DNA from 4 places in the Pseudoalteromonas galatheae genome. Region 4 is predicted to be linked to each of the others. Evidence: predicted binding sites of a transcription regulator. Region 4 holds the regulator's gene; each other region holds the start of a gene.
What was found. The regulator sigma-54, encoded in region 4, starts transcription at its own class of promoters, with help from an activator protein. The targets are predictions, from matches to a motif close to GTTGGCACGNNNNTNGNNT.
Positions count from the first base shown of each region.

Region 1 (4,217 bases), 800 kb from region 4:
ATGACGCGATCATGGCTGTTTTGGTTGCACTGGCTTCTGAGCGTCCCTTATCTCTCAGCGAACTTGCTTCGGCAAGCTGTAATTCAATCAACGCATTATAACTCTCACTTAAAGGGTCAAATACGGCGTAAAGGTCATGCACAAATTTATCGTAGGGAATTTCTTCAAATGTATTGGCATTTACTCTGCTGGTGTAATCAGCCAACAACTGTTTAACGGTCAGTTCTGCAGCCTCAACCTCTTTGACAAGCTCTCGTTCTTCATTTGTCAAATCGGTCGATAAATATTGTCGCCATTCTTTTTCCGCAACCTTCTTCGCTTCGTCGATTTGCTTTAATGCAGCGCTATTTGAGAGTTGATGACCTCGTAACTTATGAAAAGTATCAACAATAACCACCGCATAGTTATCTGACACCACTTTTATTTGCCTAAGTGGTACAACTCTGTCGTCATAGATATGGTCAATGTAGCTGATAAGGTTGGATAATGTTCCGATGGTGAAGATGGTAGCAAGAATAAAAAACACAGCAGGTATGCCCGAAAGCGACAACAATCTGCTTTTAACTGAAACCCTATTTAGCATAGTCTGATTTTTATTAAGTGAACATAGAAATAAAGTATTACTCAAAGTTCGTATATTACAATGATAAATGTAAATAAAGCGGCTCGTTTTTGACGTACATCACACTTCTTCGATGTATCTTCTGGTTGTATAAGTTTGATTTTTATATCTATTATAAAAAAAGAGGAGAAGCTTTGGGGCTTCTCCTCTTTTATTCCACGTCGAAACTATACTCACTTAGCACTCTTCGTTTTCAGCGTTCAGGTTCTCTTTTACGTCTTCACAAGCGTCTTCTACGCTATTTTCGACTTCTTGAACTGTTTCATCGAAGCGTTCGCCGGCATCTTCCGCTGGACCTTCACTACAACCAAATAGTGCTAAAATTGAAACAAAACCAAATGCTTTTGCTAATGTAATTGCTGAATTCATCATAATCTATCTCCTAAACCGTTTTTTGCGTTAAATCCCTTTTACCTGGGAGCTCGTGCTTTGCCAAAAATAAATGAAATAATCATAAAGGCGATAAACACAAAGAATAGAATTTTCGCCATTCCAGCCGCAGCGCCTGCGATTCCTGTGAAACCTAGCACAGCTGCGACAAGTGCTAGGAATAAAAACATTACAGCCCAACTTAACATAACGTCCTCCTTAGGCAGTCAGCTCTTGCAACTGCTTCATTTGATCGTGACAAGCTTGCATTCTGGTTTGAATTTGCAGTAATACACTCTTGCATTTTGGTGGAAGGTCTTTACTTAGCGCTTTATCAAGCTTGCTTAACACTTTGTCTTCCACTTCTTCTAGTTGCGAAATATAGGTGTGCTCTTTATCTGTGCTCACCATGCCAATCAGCTTGGTGTATGACTCTCGAATGTCGATGCTAAGCGCTGAATCAGTCTCGATTTCACCTTCGTCGATAAGAACAAATGGTTGTAGATCCGAAATTGCTTGCGCTTTATCTACAATCATTTGGTCAAATACTCGGTTTAATTCGATATTATCTAGCTTCTTTTTAGCTTCGGTGTAAAAATCAACACCACCATTTAATACTTTAATGAGCTCTTTTACCGGCTCCATATCGTAATTTGAATCTGCCATAAATAACTCCTTTCGTTTAAATATTTAATAAGTGCGTTTTGCAAATATTATCTTCTGTCAACTTTACTGATGCAGTTTAGATGCCAAAATATAAACCTTTATTTTTTAAGACTTTTTAATCTGACCGTGTACAGACAGGTGAAAATATTACAAGCTAGGTGTAAATTATTCCTGTGATAATTGCTCACTCAAGGTCGCGCTTCCCTTTGCATTGAAGTCCAGGGTTCTAATTGGGAAAGGAATTAAGATATCGTTATCAGCTAACACACGATTAATGGTGCAAATTGCTTTGTGCCTGACCACCATAAAGCCGGGATCTGCTGGATAGTCTATCCAAAACCACACGAGAAGATTGATAGAACTATCACCAAAAGACTCGGCATAGACATCCGTTTCTTTTTGGTTTACCACAAAATCAAGCTTATTAATTGCCTCGACAATCACCTCTCGAGCTTGCTCTGGGTCGTCCGCATAGGAGATACCAAAAGGTACTTCTATTCTTCGCTTGCCAAGTTTAGTGTAATTTTGTAGTTCATTTTTAAAGAGAATTTTGTTGGGAATATAAGACAGTTGGCCGTAAAAGTTCTCTACTAAGGTATTTCTCAAATTGATTTTGCTTACCGTACCAAAGCAATCCTTGGTTCTTATAATATCACCGACCATAAAAGGTTTTCTGACTCCCATCACAAATCCAGCAATGAGGTTCTCTGTCATGTCTTGGAATGCAAAGCCAATGGCAAGGCCTATGATCCCAGCCCCAGCCAACAATGACATCACGGCGCCTGATAGTTTCACGATATCTAGGGCAAAGAAAATCCCGATAGCAATAATAGAAACTTTAAATATAGAGCTAATAAGAGAAGCGACTTGTTCGGTCTTTATTGCTTTTCTTATCGCTTTAGAAAACCAAACAGATGATATTTTAGCTAGAATCGTAAAAAATATGATAACCATTAAGGCTAGGATCATATTGGGCAATAATTGCACACCAGATTCAAGCCAAGCGATTAACTTATCATTAATTAATGTCCAAAACTTTTCTAAGTTCATAATCACACATTCCTATATAAGTACTAAACAAAGTTAGGATGCAGTAATCATTCCTAGCTATATTAATTAGCGGTTCATTAAAAAGGTAATTATTACAAAGTAATATACACATTTTCTCGGTAAATTCTTCCTTCCTGTTTCCTATAAAAATATAAACCCCTTAATTTTCAATAAATTAAAAACTGGCACAACAGCTGCAATAAGTAATTCGACTACGAAATTAAAGGAGTTTCATTATGAAAAAGACATTAATTGCAACTGTACTTGTATCTTCACTTACTACTGCTTCAGCATTCGCCGCTGATAACTCTTGGGAAAAGGAGGCAAGTGATGCTTGGATCGATGGTAAAGCAGAAGCTACGCTGCTTTTCAACGGTGAATTGAACAGCTTCGACATTAATACTGACGTGAAAAATGGTGTTGTTGTACTTACAGGTAAAGTCGAACATTCAGTAGATAAAAAGTTAGCTGAAGAGCTTGTACTAGGTATCGACGGCGTAAAAGAAGTGAAAAATGACCTGACAATTGTAGAAATGTCAGATGAGCGCAAAAAAGAGCGTAATTATGAGAGCGACAGCGGATTTACTGACGCAAAAATCGCAACGGTAATTAAGTCTCGTTACCTGTTCGACACTGACGTAGATGGCACTGACATTGATGTTGATGTTGAAGGTTTAGTCGTAACGTTAAACGGTCACGTTGGCAGCGAAGCCGAGCGCAAGCTTGCTGTTCAAATCGCGAAAAATGCTAATGACGTTAAGGATGTGAAAGATAACCTTCGTGTAACCAAAAAATCATAAGCCAATTTTAATCTGAGGGGGAATTTCCCCCTCCCATACTTATATTGATTTAAGGAGTAAAGATGAAACAATTAACTATTGCCGCTGCGCTACTAGCCTCTCTAGGTCTTGCATCTACCGCTGCTCACGCGGAGTCTGATTTTGGACTAGATGATTATAAAATTTACACTGGTATCGGCTACGGCCAATACTCTTTCCAATGGGAAGATCGTGAGAACGACACCTCGTTCGACGATGACTCTTCTATGTTAAAAGCTTACGTGGGTACTAAAATCAATCCATATTGGAGCTTTGAGCTTGCCTACGAAAACTTCGACGAAGCAAGTGACATTGACAACTCCGCTGAAATCGACGGTATTTCTTTGTCGACGCGTATCTCAGCCCCATTAAATGAGCATTTCTCGGTATATGCAAAAGGTGGCTGGCTTGAGTGGGATGCTGATATCTACGCGGATATTCCAGCTGTAGGCCGTGTTTCATCTAACCTTGAAGGTGGCGACTGGCTTTACGGTGCAGGCGTTGAGTTTCACCTGAATGAAAACATTAATATGCGTTTAGAATACACGCGTTATGAACTTGAAGACGATATCGACCCAGATATGGACGTAGCTGCCGTCTCTATCGAATATCAGTTTTAAGCAGTAATTTTGGCTCCATAGTAGCCCCCAATTATTTCCCCTTTGACTCAGTCCTAGCTCTTCCACAAGAGC
Region 1 is NZ_PNCO02000001.1:2,516,276-2,520,492, forward strand. It holds gene CWC29_RS11090 (methyl-accepting chemotaxis protein) at 1-583, opposite strand, end outside; gene CWC29_RS11095 (hypothetical protein) at 800-994, opposite strand; gene CWC29_RS11100 (DUF1328 domain-containing protein) at 1,033-1,200, opposite strand; gene CWC29_RS11105 (PA2169 family four-helix-bundle protein) at 1,211-1,657, opposite strand; gene CWC29_RS11110 (mechanosensitive ion channel family protein) at 1,823-2,707, opposite strand; gene CWC29_RS11115 (BON domain-containing protein) at 2,944-3,507, shown strand; gene CWC29_RS11120 (outer membrane beta-barrel protein) at 3,570-4,145, shown strand.
Region 1: CWC29_RS11105 (PA2169 family four-helix-bundle protein) is a predicted target of sigma-54. The motif match lies at 1,727-1,745, and genes of this name have one in related genera.

Region 2 (4,217 bases), 2.7 Mb from region 4:
TTTTATCAATACCAAGATAGCGTGAGTCTAATCGGCCTAGCGTATAGCCACGGTCACGCAACAGTTCTTTCCAAAATGCCGCAGTAGGAATATCTAGGTTGTTTTGAGCCACAAAACGTTCGCTTAAACCACTATATTTAGCGACGGCCTGTGTCACACTTTGCTTTTCTTGGGTGCTGATAAATGCGCCTTTGGCGAGTGCGGGAAGATATTTTTCAATCGTATATTGTTCAACCTCAGCCAGTACTTCCAGTAAATCTTTATTTTGCAATTCAGAAGACAACGCTTTGTGGTACCAAGCGGCAGCAGCGTAATATGGCAAACGATTTGCTACTTTAACAGGACCTTCTCGCTTAATGCCGATCTCCGTCGGAGATACCAACACCACGCCATTGAGATAAAGCCACTGATTGTTTTGCATCGCGTGCGCAAGGCCTGACACTCGAGTCGTGCCGTAGCTCTCACCAATCAGGTACTTAGGGGAAAGCATACGCTCATTGCGGTGAATAAATGTATTGAGCCATTCGGCTAAGTACTTAACGTCAGCATTGACGCCAAAAAACATCTTTGTTTGTTCGGCTTTAGTCGGATATTTACCTTCAGCATTTTTTAGTACGCGAGAATAACCTGTGTTGACTGGGTTTACATAAACAATATCGGCAACATCTAGCACTGAATATGGGTTGTCTTTCAGGCCGTAAGGCTGCAATGGGTACCCTTCGTCATCAATTTTTAATACTCTTGGGCCAGTATAGGCAATGTGCATCCACACGGAAGCAGAGCCAGGACCACCGTTAAATGATATCAATAGCGGTCGCTTGCTCATATCTTTGATTTTTGTGCGCTTATAGTACGTGTAATGCAGCGTTGCAACTGCATCGCCGTTTTCGTTCCACACCGGCTGCGTGCCCGTTGTCGCGGTATAGTTAATACGTTCGCCTTTTATTTCGGCTCTATGCTCAGTTGTTATTTTATGATCTATCTCAATGGCGCGGTTGTGCTCTTCAGCTATGCTTGGCCTCGAGAGTAGAGCACAGCTCACTATCAATAGGGGCAGTAGTTTTTTCATTGCTTCCTCGGTAATGCAATAAGTGTGTCTGCATTAAAGAAGTATTTCACCCGAAATTCAAAGTCATTGAGACAAACTGAACAAAAAAAACGGCAAGTTTGAAAAAATAGACTGTTGTAACCTCACATATCGAAAAGTAACGAATTTGAGCCGATTTGGTTTTTTTTGGTTCAAGATTCGCGTATATTTGGTACTTAATTATGTAGTAATAAAGTATTTAGCCCCGTTAAATTCTTGTTTCACTGCGCTTCTCGTTGTACTTAAGAGATTTCATTCCATGCAAAGAATTTTAATTGTTGAAGACAGTAAAGTCGTACAACAGGTATTGCGACATCTTGCTGCCCAGCATCTTGATGTTGAAATAGATTTTGCTTGGTCCCTCAAGGAAAGTAAGGCCTTTTTAGCACAGCACCAATATACATTGGCGCTGGTTGATTTAACGCTGCCCGATGCGATGGACGCAGAGGTCGTGCAGCTTACGCTCAGTCATAAAATCCCCACCGTGGTGCTGACTTCAAAAATAGATGAATATAGCCGCCAGCAAATGCTTGAAATGGGTGTGGTGGACTATGTGATTAAAGACAACCGCGATTCATATCTATATGCGGTTAAGTTAGCATCTAGATTGTTGAGAAACCAAGGTTGCAAGGCGTTGATAGCCGATGATTCTGTGATTAGTCGAGCGGTAATGAAGCAAATGCTTGAAAAGCAATTATTTACGGTGCTTGAGGCAGAAGATGGTGAACAGGCACTGGAGATGTTGCTATCTGACCATGAAATTAAACTGCTACTGACTGACTTTGCAATGCCGACGATGGATGGTTTTGAGCTGGTGAAATCCGTTCGCAATAGTCGTGGGCGAGATGAGTTGGCCATCATCGGTTTGTCTGGCGCGGGAAGCCATGGCTTGTCAGCAAAGTTTATCAAATACGGCGCCAATGACTTTTTGGCAAAGCCGTTTATGAGTGAAGAGTTTCATTGCCGTATCATGCAGACGATGGAACAGCTTAATTTGATTGCAGAAATCAAAGAATATGCCCATCGAGACTATTTAACAGGGCTTTATAATCGCCGCTATTTCTGTCAGCAAGCGGAGCGTTTAATCAAAAACAAGCCGGGTCAGCATATATTGGCATTGTTAGACCTCGATCACTTTAAATCTATTAATGATCAATATGGCCATGAAAGCGGTGATGATGTACTTAAACAGGTCGCTGATTTACTGCGTAGTGCATTTGGTCATTATATTGTCGCACGTATTGGTGGCGAAGAGTTTGCGTTACTCATTCCAAGCTCCGATATGAAGGTGGCGCAGCAAATGTTGGAAGATTTCCGGGAACGTCTTGCTCAGCAGGCATTTAATATCCCAGCAGGTAAGTATTATTGCACCATCAGTATTGGCCTCGCCGCTTGCCAATCAAAGAGTTTAAGCGAAGTGATGCGCAAGGCAGATAAGGCCCTTTATAAAGCGAAAGACAAACAGCGCAATTGCGTTATTGCGCATTAGTTTTTCGTTATTTGTGTGCTTATGCACCAACTCAGTTCAGTCTTAATATCAATGCACCTAGATGGTGCATTTTTTATGCGTAAAATTCCATCTCCCACTTTAATTCATTGTTAATTAAGGAATAAAAAATTTGGCACAAAGGTTGGATTACTGCATACAACAGGATCAACTGTCCTAAGGGGACTCAGCATGAAAATGATAAGTGCAATAATAAAACCATTTAAGCTTGATGAGGTACGTGAAGCGTTAGCCGATCTGGGGATTGAAGGCATGACGGTTGTTGACGTTAAAGGGTTCGGACGTCAGCGCGGCCATACCGAACTGTATCGCGGTGCAGAATATCAAGTCGATTTCATTCCAAAAATAAAAATAGAAATTGCGACGTTAAGCGAAAACGCTGAGCGCGTTGTGGAAACGGTTACAAAGGCTGCATTCACTGGAAAAATTGGTGACGGAAAAATCTTTGTTTACGACTTAGACCAAGTTGTTCGGATCCGTACCGGCGAACTTGATGAAGAAGCCATTTAAGGGGAGCTAAGCGATGGAAAATACAATAATAGAACTACAATTTTCATTAAATACTTTTTACTTTCTGATCTCTGGCGTCTTAGTTATGTGGATGGCAGCCGGATTCGCTATGCTTGAAGCGGGATTAGTACGCTCAAAAAATACCACTGAAATCCTCACCAAGAACGTCGCGCTGTACGCTATTGCTTGTACTATGTATCTGCTTATTGGTTACAACATCATGTATGTTGATAATGCCGAAGGTGGGGTTTTACCAAGTCTTGGCACGCTCATTGGCAGTGCTGCTGACGACGCCGACCATGCGCTGCAATCTGACTTTTTCTTCCAAGTGGTATTTGTTGCAACGGCTATGTCAATTGTCTCGGGCGCTGTTGCCGAGCGTATGAAATTGTGGGCGTTTTTAGCATTTTGTGTGGTGTTAACTGGCTTTATCTACCCGCTAGAAGGTTATTGGACATGGGGCGGTGGTTTCTTATCTGAGCTTGGCTTTGTTGATTTTGCGGGTTCTGCCATTGTACATGGTGCTGGCGCTGCAGCTGCACTTGCGGGTGTCCTGTTACTTGGTGCACGTAAGGGCAAGTATGGAAAAAACGGTGAGATCTATCCAATTCCTGGTTCCAACATGCCCCTGGCGACACTTGGCACCTTTATTTTGTGGATGGGATGGTTTGGCTTTAACGGTGGTTCTCAACTGTTCCTTGCTGATAAAGAAAATGCCATTGCTGTCAGCCAAATCATGTTAAATACCAATGCGGCGGCGGCGGCAGGTGCGGTTGCTGCACTGTTGGTGTGTAAATTAATGTGGGGCAAGGCAGATTTAACTATGGTGCTAAATGGTGCACTAGCAGGTCTGGTGACCATTACCGCTGAGCCTGCCTCTCCAACACCTGTATTAGCACTGATCCTTGGGGCGCTAGGTGGTGCATTGGTAGTGTTTAGTATCGTTGCGCTAGACAAAGCAAAAATTGATGATCCTGTCGGTGCTATTTCTGTTCACGGTATATGTGGTGCGCTAGGTGTGATGATGGTGCCATTTTCAAACTCAGACGCCACTTTCCAAGGTCAGGCTGTGGGACTTATTACCATTTTAGGTTTTGTTTTCATTGCTTCTTA
Region 2 is NZ_PNCO02000001.1:658,118-662,334, forward strand. It holds gene CWC29_RS02825 (S10 family peptidase) at 1-1,069, opposite strand, end outside; gene CWC29_RS02830 (GGDEF domain-containing response regulator) at 1,347-2,576, shown strand; gene CWC29_RS02835 (P-II family nitrogen regulator) at 2,766-3,104, shown strand; gene CWC29_RS02840 (ammonium transporter) at 3,118-4,217, shown strand, end outside.
Region 2: CWC29_RS02835 (P-II family nitrogen regulator) is a predicted target of sigma-54. The motif match lies at 2,706-2,724, and genes of this name have one in related genera.

Region 3 (4,217 bases), 2.3 Mb from region 4:
TATTACCAAATAAGCTGTTGGACTGATTAGACTTCGAGTCACCAGAAAAAGAAGAGCTGGATTTAGCACCAAACTGTATTGCTTCTTTTCCGATATTAATGGCGTTGCCACCTAGGCCAATCACAGGGTCTAGGCTCGAATCACTGGATTTATCCAGCTCAGAATTTGCAGCTTTGGTTGCCTGAGTCGTTTCTCTGAGTACGATGGTAATAATATCACCGACTCTTAACGCTTTTTTGTCAGCATAGAGATCGTTGGAAAACTGCGTATTAAACAATGACCCTGTTGCCACCATTTGGGCTTGGTTATCCTCGGGATAGATAGGTGCATAATACGGATCGTCACGCACCACATTTTTATTTTGTGTTGTACTACATCCAGATAATGCAGCGACCGTTACGATGGCTAAATATAATGCACGCATAATACCCCCTACCCAATTACAGCTGTTGATTAATGTAGCTCAGCATCTGATCTACCGTTGAAATCACTTTTGAGTTCATTTCATACACGCGTTGTGTTTCGATTAGATTTACAAGCTCTTCCGTCACATTAACGTTTGACGTTTCAAGTGCGCCTTGCACAATCTTACCTAACCCTTCAACACTTGGGTTACCTTGCACCGGAGCACCACTTACCGCGGTTTCCGTGTACAAGTTTTGCCCAATCGGTTCAAGACCTGATGGATTAATAAAGTCACTAATTGTCAATTGTCCGATAACAACGTTTTCAGCTTGTCCAGCAACTCGCACCGATACTTCACCATCTTGAGAAATAGTAATTGACTGTGCATCGTCGGGTACGTTCATCTCAGGTAACACAGGAAAACCCGCGCCTGAAGTAACTATCCGCCCTTCTTCGTCCGTCGTGAACTGACCATTTCTTGAATATGCGGTTGTGCCATCTGGCATCTGAATCTCAAAAAAGCCCGGACCTTGGATCATCCAATCCAAAGAATTTTCGGTACTTAACATATTGCCTTGAGAAAAGTTCTTTTGGTTGGCGACCACTTTGGCACCTGCACCAAGCATCAAACCAGACGGTAACTCTGTATCTTGAGAGCTGCGACCTCCGGGTTGATTGATGTTTTGATATAGTAAGTCTTCGAATATCGCCCGACTCTTTTTGTAACCAACGGTACTGGCGTTAGCCAAGTTGTTAGAAATAACTGAAATATCAGTTTGCTGAGCATCTAAGCCTGTTTTACTTATCCACAATGCCGGATTCATAATCTCTACCTCACTCTTAAACTATGCGTAGGAGCGAAGTGTGTCGCTCATCTATTTCTTCAGCTGTTTTCATCAGCTTAATTTGCATTTCAAATTGTCTTTGATGGTTGATCATATCGACCATCTCATGAACAGGATTGACGTTAGACATCTCTAAGAAGCCGCTCATCACTTTTGCGGTTGGAGATATTTCACAAAAGCCACAAATCCCATCTTCTAGCTTATCTTCTTTTGGTCTATAAAGGCCGTCATTACCTTTTTGTAGCTTGCTATTATCCGCTTCAATAATTTTCAGCCTATCAACCACTTCCAGAAAGTTAGCAGGAGCGCCTTGTGGACGCACTTGAATAGAGCCATCGTCACTAAAAACCACCTTATCAACAGGGATAGGCAAGACGATGGGCCCACCTTCGCCAATAAGTTGACGCCCGTGAGCGGTGACTAACGCACCATCATTACGAATGTTGAGTGTGCCGACTTTGGTGTAAGCTTCTTCACCCGACGCATCAACAACACTGATCCACGACTTGTCATCTACCGCAATATCAAGCTCTCGGCCAGTTTCAACAATTGCACCGCCAGTCATATTAGTACCAGGGCGCTCTTGCATCGCGAAAACTCGAGTAGGTAGCCCTTCGCCAAACGCCTGCATTGAGCGCGCTTGTGCAAAATCAGCTTTGAAGCCAGTCGTGTTGGCATTAGCAAGGTTATTCGCTTTAAGTGCCACACCGCGTAAGCTCTGCTTAGCGCCTGACATTGCGATATACACCATTTTATCCATGACGATGACCTATAAAATTCAAACTTAACTTAGTTAATGCAAGCACAGTGCCAAAGTGAGGAGATGTTTTTGACGGACATAAAAAAGGCTGCCTTTGGAGCAGCCTTTGGAGGGCATAATATATTATCGGATCTGTAATATATTTTGTTGTAATGTAGAGTTAACCTCAAGCGCCCGAGAGTTCGCTTGGAAGTTACGTTGAGCACTGATAAGGTCTACTAACTCGTTAGTCAGGTTAACGTTCGATTGCTCTAGGGCCGATGAACTAATACCACCAAGCGTACCTGTGTTTGGCTCACCCGCAAGAGGTTCACCAGAAGATAGGCTCTTCTTCCACTCAGTATTGCCAATCGCCTGAAGGCCTTGAGAATTCGGGAAGCGTACTAGCGCTACTTGCCCTAAGAACGTTGAGTCGCCGTTAGTATATGAAGCCACTACTTTACCATCAGTACCAATATCAATACCAGCTAAACGGCCAACGGTCGCACCGTCTTGCTCCAATGCTTTTACTTCAAATCGACCAGATGAGTATTGCGTTGGTAGTTTTTGAGCAGTATTTGCTTCATCACGCCAGTTAACAACAATGTCATTTGGAAAAGTTGCACCGTTATCAAGCAAGTTTGACATACCGATAGTTGGGTCAACTGCATCTTGAGGTCCAGCAAGACTTAAGGGGTTAAATGTCGAGCCAGTATTGTTACTAAATGTCAGTGGTGAAGCTGATGGATCATCCGCTGTTTGTGAAGGAATACCACTTGCGTCAAAACGAAATACGCTTACTGGTGTGTATGGCACAGGTGGTGTAGCTGTCGGGTCAATTTGCTGCGCATTGTGGTTAAATGGCTTATCGTCCATTGTTGCGTAAGTTGACCATTCATTATCCGCCGTTTTTCTGAAGAATAACTGTAATGTATGTGATTCACCCAACGAGTCATATACCGTAATTGCCGTTCTTGAATTATATGAGGCCCGTTGCTCAGGATCAAAAGCAATCGTAGGTGGTTGCGCCGTCGCATCTAAGTTAAACGAAGTATAGATTTGCGATGTTGCTCGAGGAGAACCTGATGCATCTGGAATTTGAACGGGCGATGTTGTGCTCAAACTCAAAGACGTTGTATCACCGGTTGATGGATCAACAGGGAAGCCTTGCAAGTAGTCACCTTTTGCATTCACGATAAAGTTGTCTTTATTTAATTTAAATGCACCAGCTCGAGAATACGTAAAATCCTGTGATTGCAGAGAGTTTGACATGGCAAAATAGCCTTCGCCCTCAATCGCCAAGTCTAGCGAGTTTTGCGTAAACTTTAGTGACCCTTGGTGGAACTGCTGTGCAACCATCGTAGTTTGTACACCATCACCATTTTTCGTTTTGCCTGAGCTAAAAACCGAAGACGCGTAAACGTCAGCAAATTCTGCGCGAGACTCTTTAAAACCAGTCGTGTTTACGTTAGCAATGTTGTTTGCTGTTACGTCCAAGTCTTTTTGCGCGGCGGCAATACCTGTCAGTGCTATATTGAAACTCATACTCTCACCTCTAAGTTCTTAAGGTTAATTCTTTAAAACTACTATGCTATTTCAGCAATATCAGTTAAGCGCACCGCGCCTTCTTTGGTATTAATGACGATGCCATTAGCACCATTAACATTAACACTGTCTATATTTCTAAATGTGGCCGACGGTAAAGTTTGATATTCACCTTCAATCATGCCCTCCGCTTTTATGGTGTATTCACCTGGAGGCATCATCTCACCGTCTTTGTTTTTACCATCCCAATCGAAACGCACAGCGCCAACACTTTGTTCGCCAAATTCAAGCGTATTTACGAGCGCTCCAGATTCATCATAGATACCCACTGATAAATTCTGAACTGGCTCCTGTACAATCACAGAACCTTTTGTAAGTGCATCGTCGCCATGTTCCAACGTCGTCGATTCGAGTAATGCTTTTTTACCAATCAGTGTCGATGCCTGAAGCGCCGAATTAGAAGTCATTGATGCAGCCAACGAGTCAAAGTTTTCATTTAACTTTGAGATCCCCTCAGCCATGGTAAAACTTGTCATCTGCGCGATCATTTGATCATTGTCTGCAGGTTTACTCGGATCTTGGAAAGAGAGCTGTTGAGTCAGCAGCGAGAAGAAATCTTCTTGCGATAGCTCATCTCTGGGCTTTTTCTCCTCAGCCTGTTTTTGCCTATCCCAGTAGAGTGA
Region 3 is NZ_PNCO02000001.1:1,051,003-1,055,219, reverse strand. It holds gene flgH (flagellar basal body L-ring protein FlgH) at 1-424, opposite strand, end outside; gene flgG (flagellar basal-body rod protein FlgG) at 441-1,229, opposite strand; gene CWC29_RS04590 (flagellar basal body rod protein FlgF) at 1,246-2,010, opposite strand; gene flgE (flagellar hook protein FlgE) at 2,134-3,534, opposite strand; gene CWC29_RS04580 (flagellar hook assembly protein FlgD) at 3,576-4,217, opposite strand, start outside.
Region 3: CWC29_RS04590 (flagellar basal body rod protein FlgF) is a predicted target of sigma-54. The motif match lies at 2,047-2,065, and genes of this name have one in related genera.

Region 4 (4,217 bases):
GCGGATCTGCAAAAGCAAGTGATCGAACTCATCAACCACACAAAGACAATTTATTATGACCAGTAAAATCATTAACAACCTAGTTTGCATCGGCTTGCTTGCAAGTTCTACTCTGGCTATTGCCGCAGAACAAAATGAAGTCATTATTGATGCTGGCCGTCAGCAAGCTCAGCTGCAAAGCAATATCGGTATTTTTGAACAGAATGTTGTAATTATTCATGGCAACAGAAAAATAAATGCTGACCGCCTAGAGGTTCACCGCCGCGCAGAGCTTGGTACAAATAAACAGCTGCTTGTTGCAACTGGCAGCCCTGCCACTTTTAGCGAACGTCAACCTGATGGCAACTTGCTAGAAGCCAAAGCAAATGAAATCCGTTACGACGTAGCTAAAGGAACCCTAGTGATTTCTGGCGATGCGGAAATCAATCAAACAGGGCAAAAAATCAATGCGCAAGTCATCACCTACGACATTGAAAAGCAATTGATCAGCGCTGAGCGCTCAGATCAAGAAGATTCCCGTGTAAGAACCATACTTGTTCCTGTAGATGACAAAAAAGACGCAAAAGATAAAAAAGCGCAGGAAGAAGGTAACAATTAATGAGCGAGCTCAAAGCAACGGGTTTAGCAAAGAGTTATAAAGGTCGTGAAGTCGTCAAGAATGTTGGCTTAAGTGTCCAAGCTGGCAGTATTGTAGGTTTGTTAGGCCCAAATGGCGCAGGTAAAACCACTACTTTTTACATGATAGTAGGATTAGTACCAAGCGATAAAGGTTTTATTCAGATTGATGGCGAAGACATCACTTTACTACCGATGCATAGCCGCGCGCGACTTGGCATTGGCTATCTTCCGCAAGAGTCTTCAATCTTTAGAAAGCTCACGGTCTATCAAAATTTAATGGCGATTTTAGAAACTCGAAAAGACTTAACTAAAGTTGAAAGAGAGGCTGAGCTAAATGAGTTATTAGATGAATTTAATATTCAACATATTCGCGATTCACAGGGTATGGCATTATCGGGAGGCGAAAGAAGACGGGTAGAAATTGCTCGCGCTTTAGCTGCTAATCCCAAGTTTATCCTGTTAGATGAACCTTTTGCTGGTGTTGATCCAATTTCGGTGTTAGATATAAAGACAATCATAGAGCACCTAAAAAACCGCGGTATCGGTGTATTAATCACCGATCACAACGTAAGAGAAACACTAGACGTATGTGAAAAGGCCTACATCGTTTCACATGGTGAGTTAATCGCTGCAGGCACGCCAGAACATGTTTTGGCAGATCAAACCGTAAGAGATGTCTACCTAGGCGAACAATTCAAGCTATAGTTAAGACGTAGTATTAATAACTGTTAAAAAGGATTGTTAGAGATACATGAGGCAATCATTACAGCTGCGCATGGGGCAGCAACTTACAATGACTCCACAACTGCAACAAGCTATTCGCTTGCTGCAGCTTAGTACATTGGATCTGCAACAGGAAATACAAGAAGCATTAGACAGCAATCCATTATTGGAAGTGGAAGAAGGTGATAATACTGACGGCGAAAATGCTGACCAACACGGCCAAGAAAAGAGCAGCACTGAAGATAATCAAAATTCAGGCGATGAAGCATCAGTTAGTGACTATGAGATAGACTCAGATACCGCCATGAGCAAAGACACGGTGAGCGATGATCTCGCCATGGATGTCACTTGGGACGAGTATATGAGCGCAGCTCCAGCCGCCAGCTCAGGTCCACTCCCTGATGACGATAATGTTTATCAAGGGGAAACCTCTGAATCTCTCCATGATTATCTCATGTGGCAACTTGAGTTGACTCCATTTAGTCCAACAGATAGAGCTATTGCGATTGCGATTATTGAAGCGGTCGACCTGTCAGGCATTTTAACACTCTCTTGCGAAGACATTTTAGAGAGCATTAATGACGAAGATAGCGAAGAGCCTATTGAGCTAGATGAAGTCGAAGCCGTACTCAAACGTATTCAGCTTTTTGACCCTGTTGGTATCGCTGCGCGTAGTTTACAAGAATGCTTATGTATTCAGCTAAACCAATTCGCCCCAGATACGCCATGGATTGCCGAAACGAAAATGATCCTGACAGAGCATATTGATTTGCTTGCCAGCCGTGACTATCGAACTTTGGCTAAGAAAACGCGCCTTAAAGAAGCCGATCTCAAAGAGGTGATGACGCTAATTCATAGTCTTAACCCAAAGCCTGCGGCAAGCATTATTCATGAAGAACCTGAGTATGTGATCCCTGATGTATCGGTGAAAAAAGTAAAAGGTCGTTGGGTCGTAGAGCTAAACCCTGATGCTATGCCTAAAATAAGAGTAAACGATCACTACGCTGCGATGTCTAGAACGGCGAAATCCAGTACGGATAGTCAGTTTATTCGCTCTCATTTACAAGAAGCAAAATGGTTTATTAAAAGCTTAGAAAGCCGAAATGATACTTTATTAAAAGTTACCAATTGCATTGTGCAACAACAACAGGCATTCTTTGAACATGGCCCCGAAGCAATGCGCCCTATGGTGCTAAATGATGTTGCTGAAATGGTTGAGATGCATGAGTCCACAATTTCCCGTGTGACAACACAAAAATATATGCATACACCTCGGGGAATATTTGAGCTGAAGTATTTCTTCTCTAGCCATGTAAGTACAGAAAATGGAGGTGAGTGCTCTTCCACAGCAATTAGGGCACTTATCAAAAAGCTGATAGCTGCAGAAAATACCGCGAAGCCATTGAGTGACAGCAAAATTGCAGATATCTTAGCTGAGCAAGGAATTAAGGTAGCGAGACGCACGATTGCAAAATATCGTGAATCCCTAGCCATTCCACCGTCAAATCAGCGTAAAAGTTTGATATAAGACGTAAAACCCAAGAAGGAAAAATGCTTATGCAACTAAATCTAACTGGTCGCCATGTAGAAATTACTGACTCATTAAGAGACTATGTCACCAACAAGTTTGCGAAGCTAGAAAGGCACTTTGATCATATCAATAACGTGCATGTGATCCTAGATGTCGAGAAGCTAGTACAAAAAGCAGAAGCAACATTACACGTAAACGGCGGCGAACTATTTGCATCAACAGAGCATCAAGATATGTATGCCGCAATTGATGGCCTTATCAACAAGCTAGATCGTCAAGTTATTAAACACAAAGAGAAGCTCACTCGACACTAAGATGAAATTAAGTGAATTAGTGAACAAGGACTGCAGTAAAGCTGCGGTCCTTTTTAATAGCAAAAAACGTATTTTAGAATACATCAGCGAACTGGCTCATAGTCAAATTCCAAATACCAGTCAGCATGCTATCTTGGACGCTTTAATGGCGCGAGAGAAATTAGGTAGCACTGGGATTGGTAAAGGCATTGCTATTCCTCATGGACGACTTGAAGGGTTAGATAAAATCCTTGCAATGGTACTTGTCAGTGAGCAAGGGATCCAGTTTGAAGCCATAGATAAGCAGCCGGTCGATATTTTTGTCGCATTCATCGTACCTGAAGGTGATAATCAACAGCACCTGAAGACCTTAGCGGCGATTGCTGATACACTCCAAGACAAGTCTTTTTGCAAAATGCTTAGGCAAGCAAAAAGTGATGATGAGTTATATGCAGTGATCCAAGGTGAATTTGATGAGTGATGAAGAAAAAGGACTCGAGCTTATCATTATCAGTGGCCGATCTGGCTCTGGTAAATCTGTAGCGCTTCGAGTATTGGAAGATTTAGGCTACTATTGTGTAGATAATATTCCAGTCAACTTACTGCCCTCTTTAGTCCGTAGTGTTTCCGACAATTATAATAAAATTGCAGTGAGCATTGATGTTAGAAACTTGCCTAAAGAACAAGACGAGTTTAATGACATTCTTGAGTACTTACCAGGCTTCGCCAAACCTACCCTGTTTTATTTAGACAGTGACGATCAAACCCTGATAAAACGCTTCTCAGAAACACGCCGTTTGCACCCGCTTTCACTGCATAACCTCCCATTAGATGTTGCAATTAAGAAAGAACGAGAATTATTAGATGTATTGATCACTCGCGCCGACTTCCTCATTGATACTACAGGCCTGAGCGTTCATCAACTTGCTGAAGATATTCGCGAAAAAATCTTAGGTAAAAAAGACAAACAACTCATTATTACCTTTGAATCTTTCGGCTTTAAACACGGTATTCCAAAACAAGCGGATTACGTTTTTGATGCGCGCTTTTTA
Region 4 is NZ_PNCO02000001.1:3,311,779-3,315,995, forward strand. It holds gene lptC (LPS export ABC transporter periplasmic protein LptC) at 1-66, shown strand, start outside; gene lptA (lipopolysaccharide transport periplasmic protein LptA) at 56-598, shown strand; gene lptB (LPS export ABC transporter ATP-binding protein) at 598-1,323, shown strand; gene CWC29_RS14730 (RNA polymerase factor sigma-54) at 1,370-2,869, shown strand; gene hpf (ribosome hibernation promoting factor) at 2,899-3,186, shown strand; gene ptsN (PTS IIA-like nitrogen regulatory protein PtsN) at 3,188-3,646, shown strand; gene rapZ (RNase adapter RapZ) at 3,639-4,217, shown strand, end outside.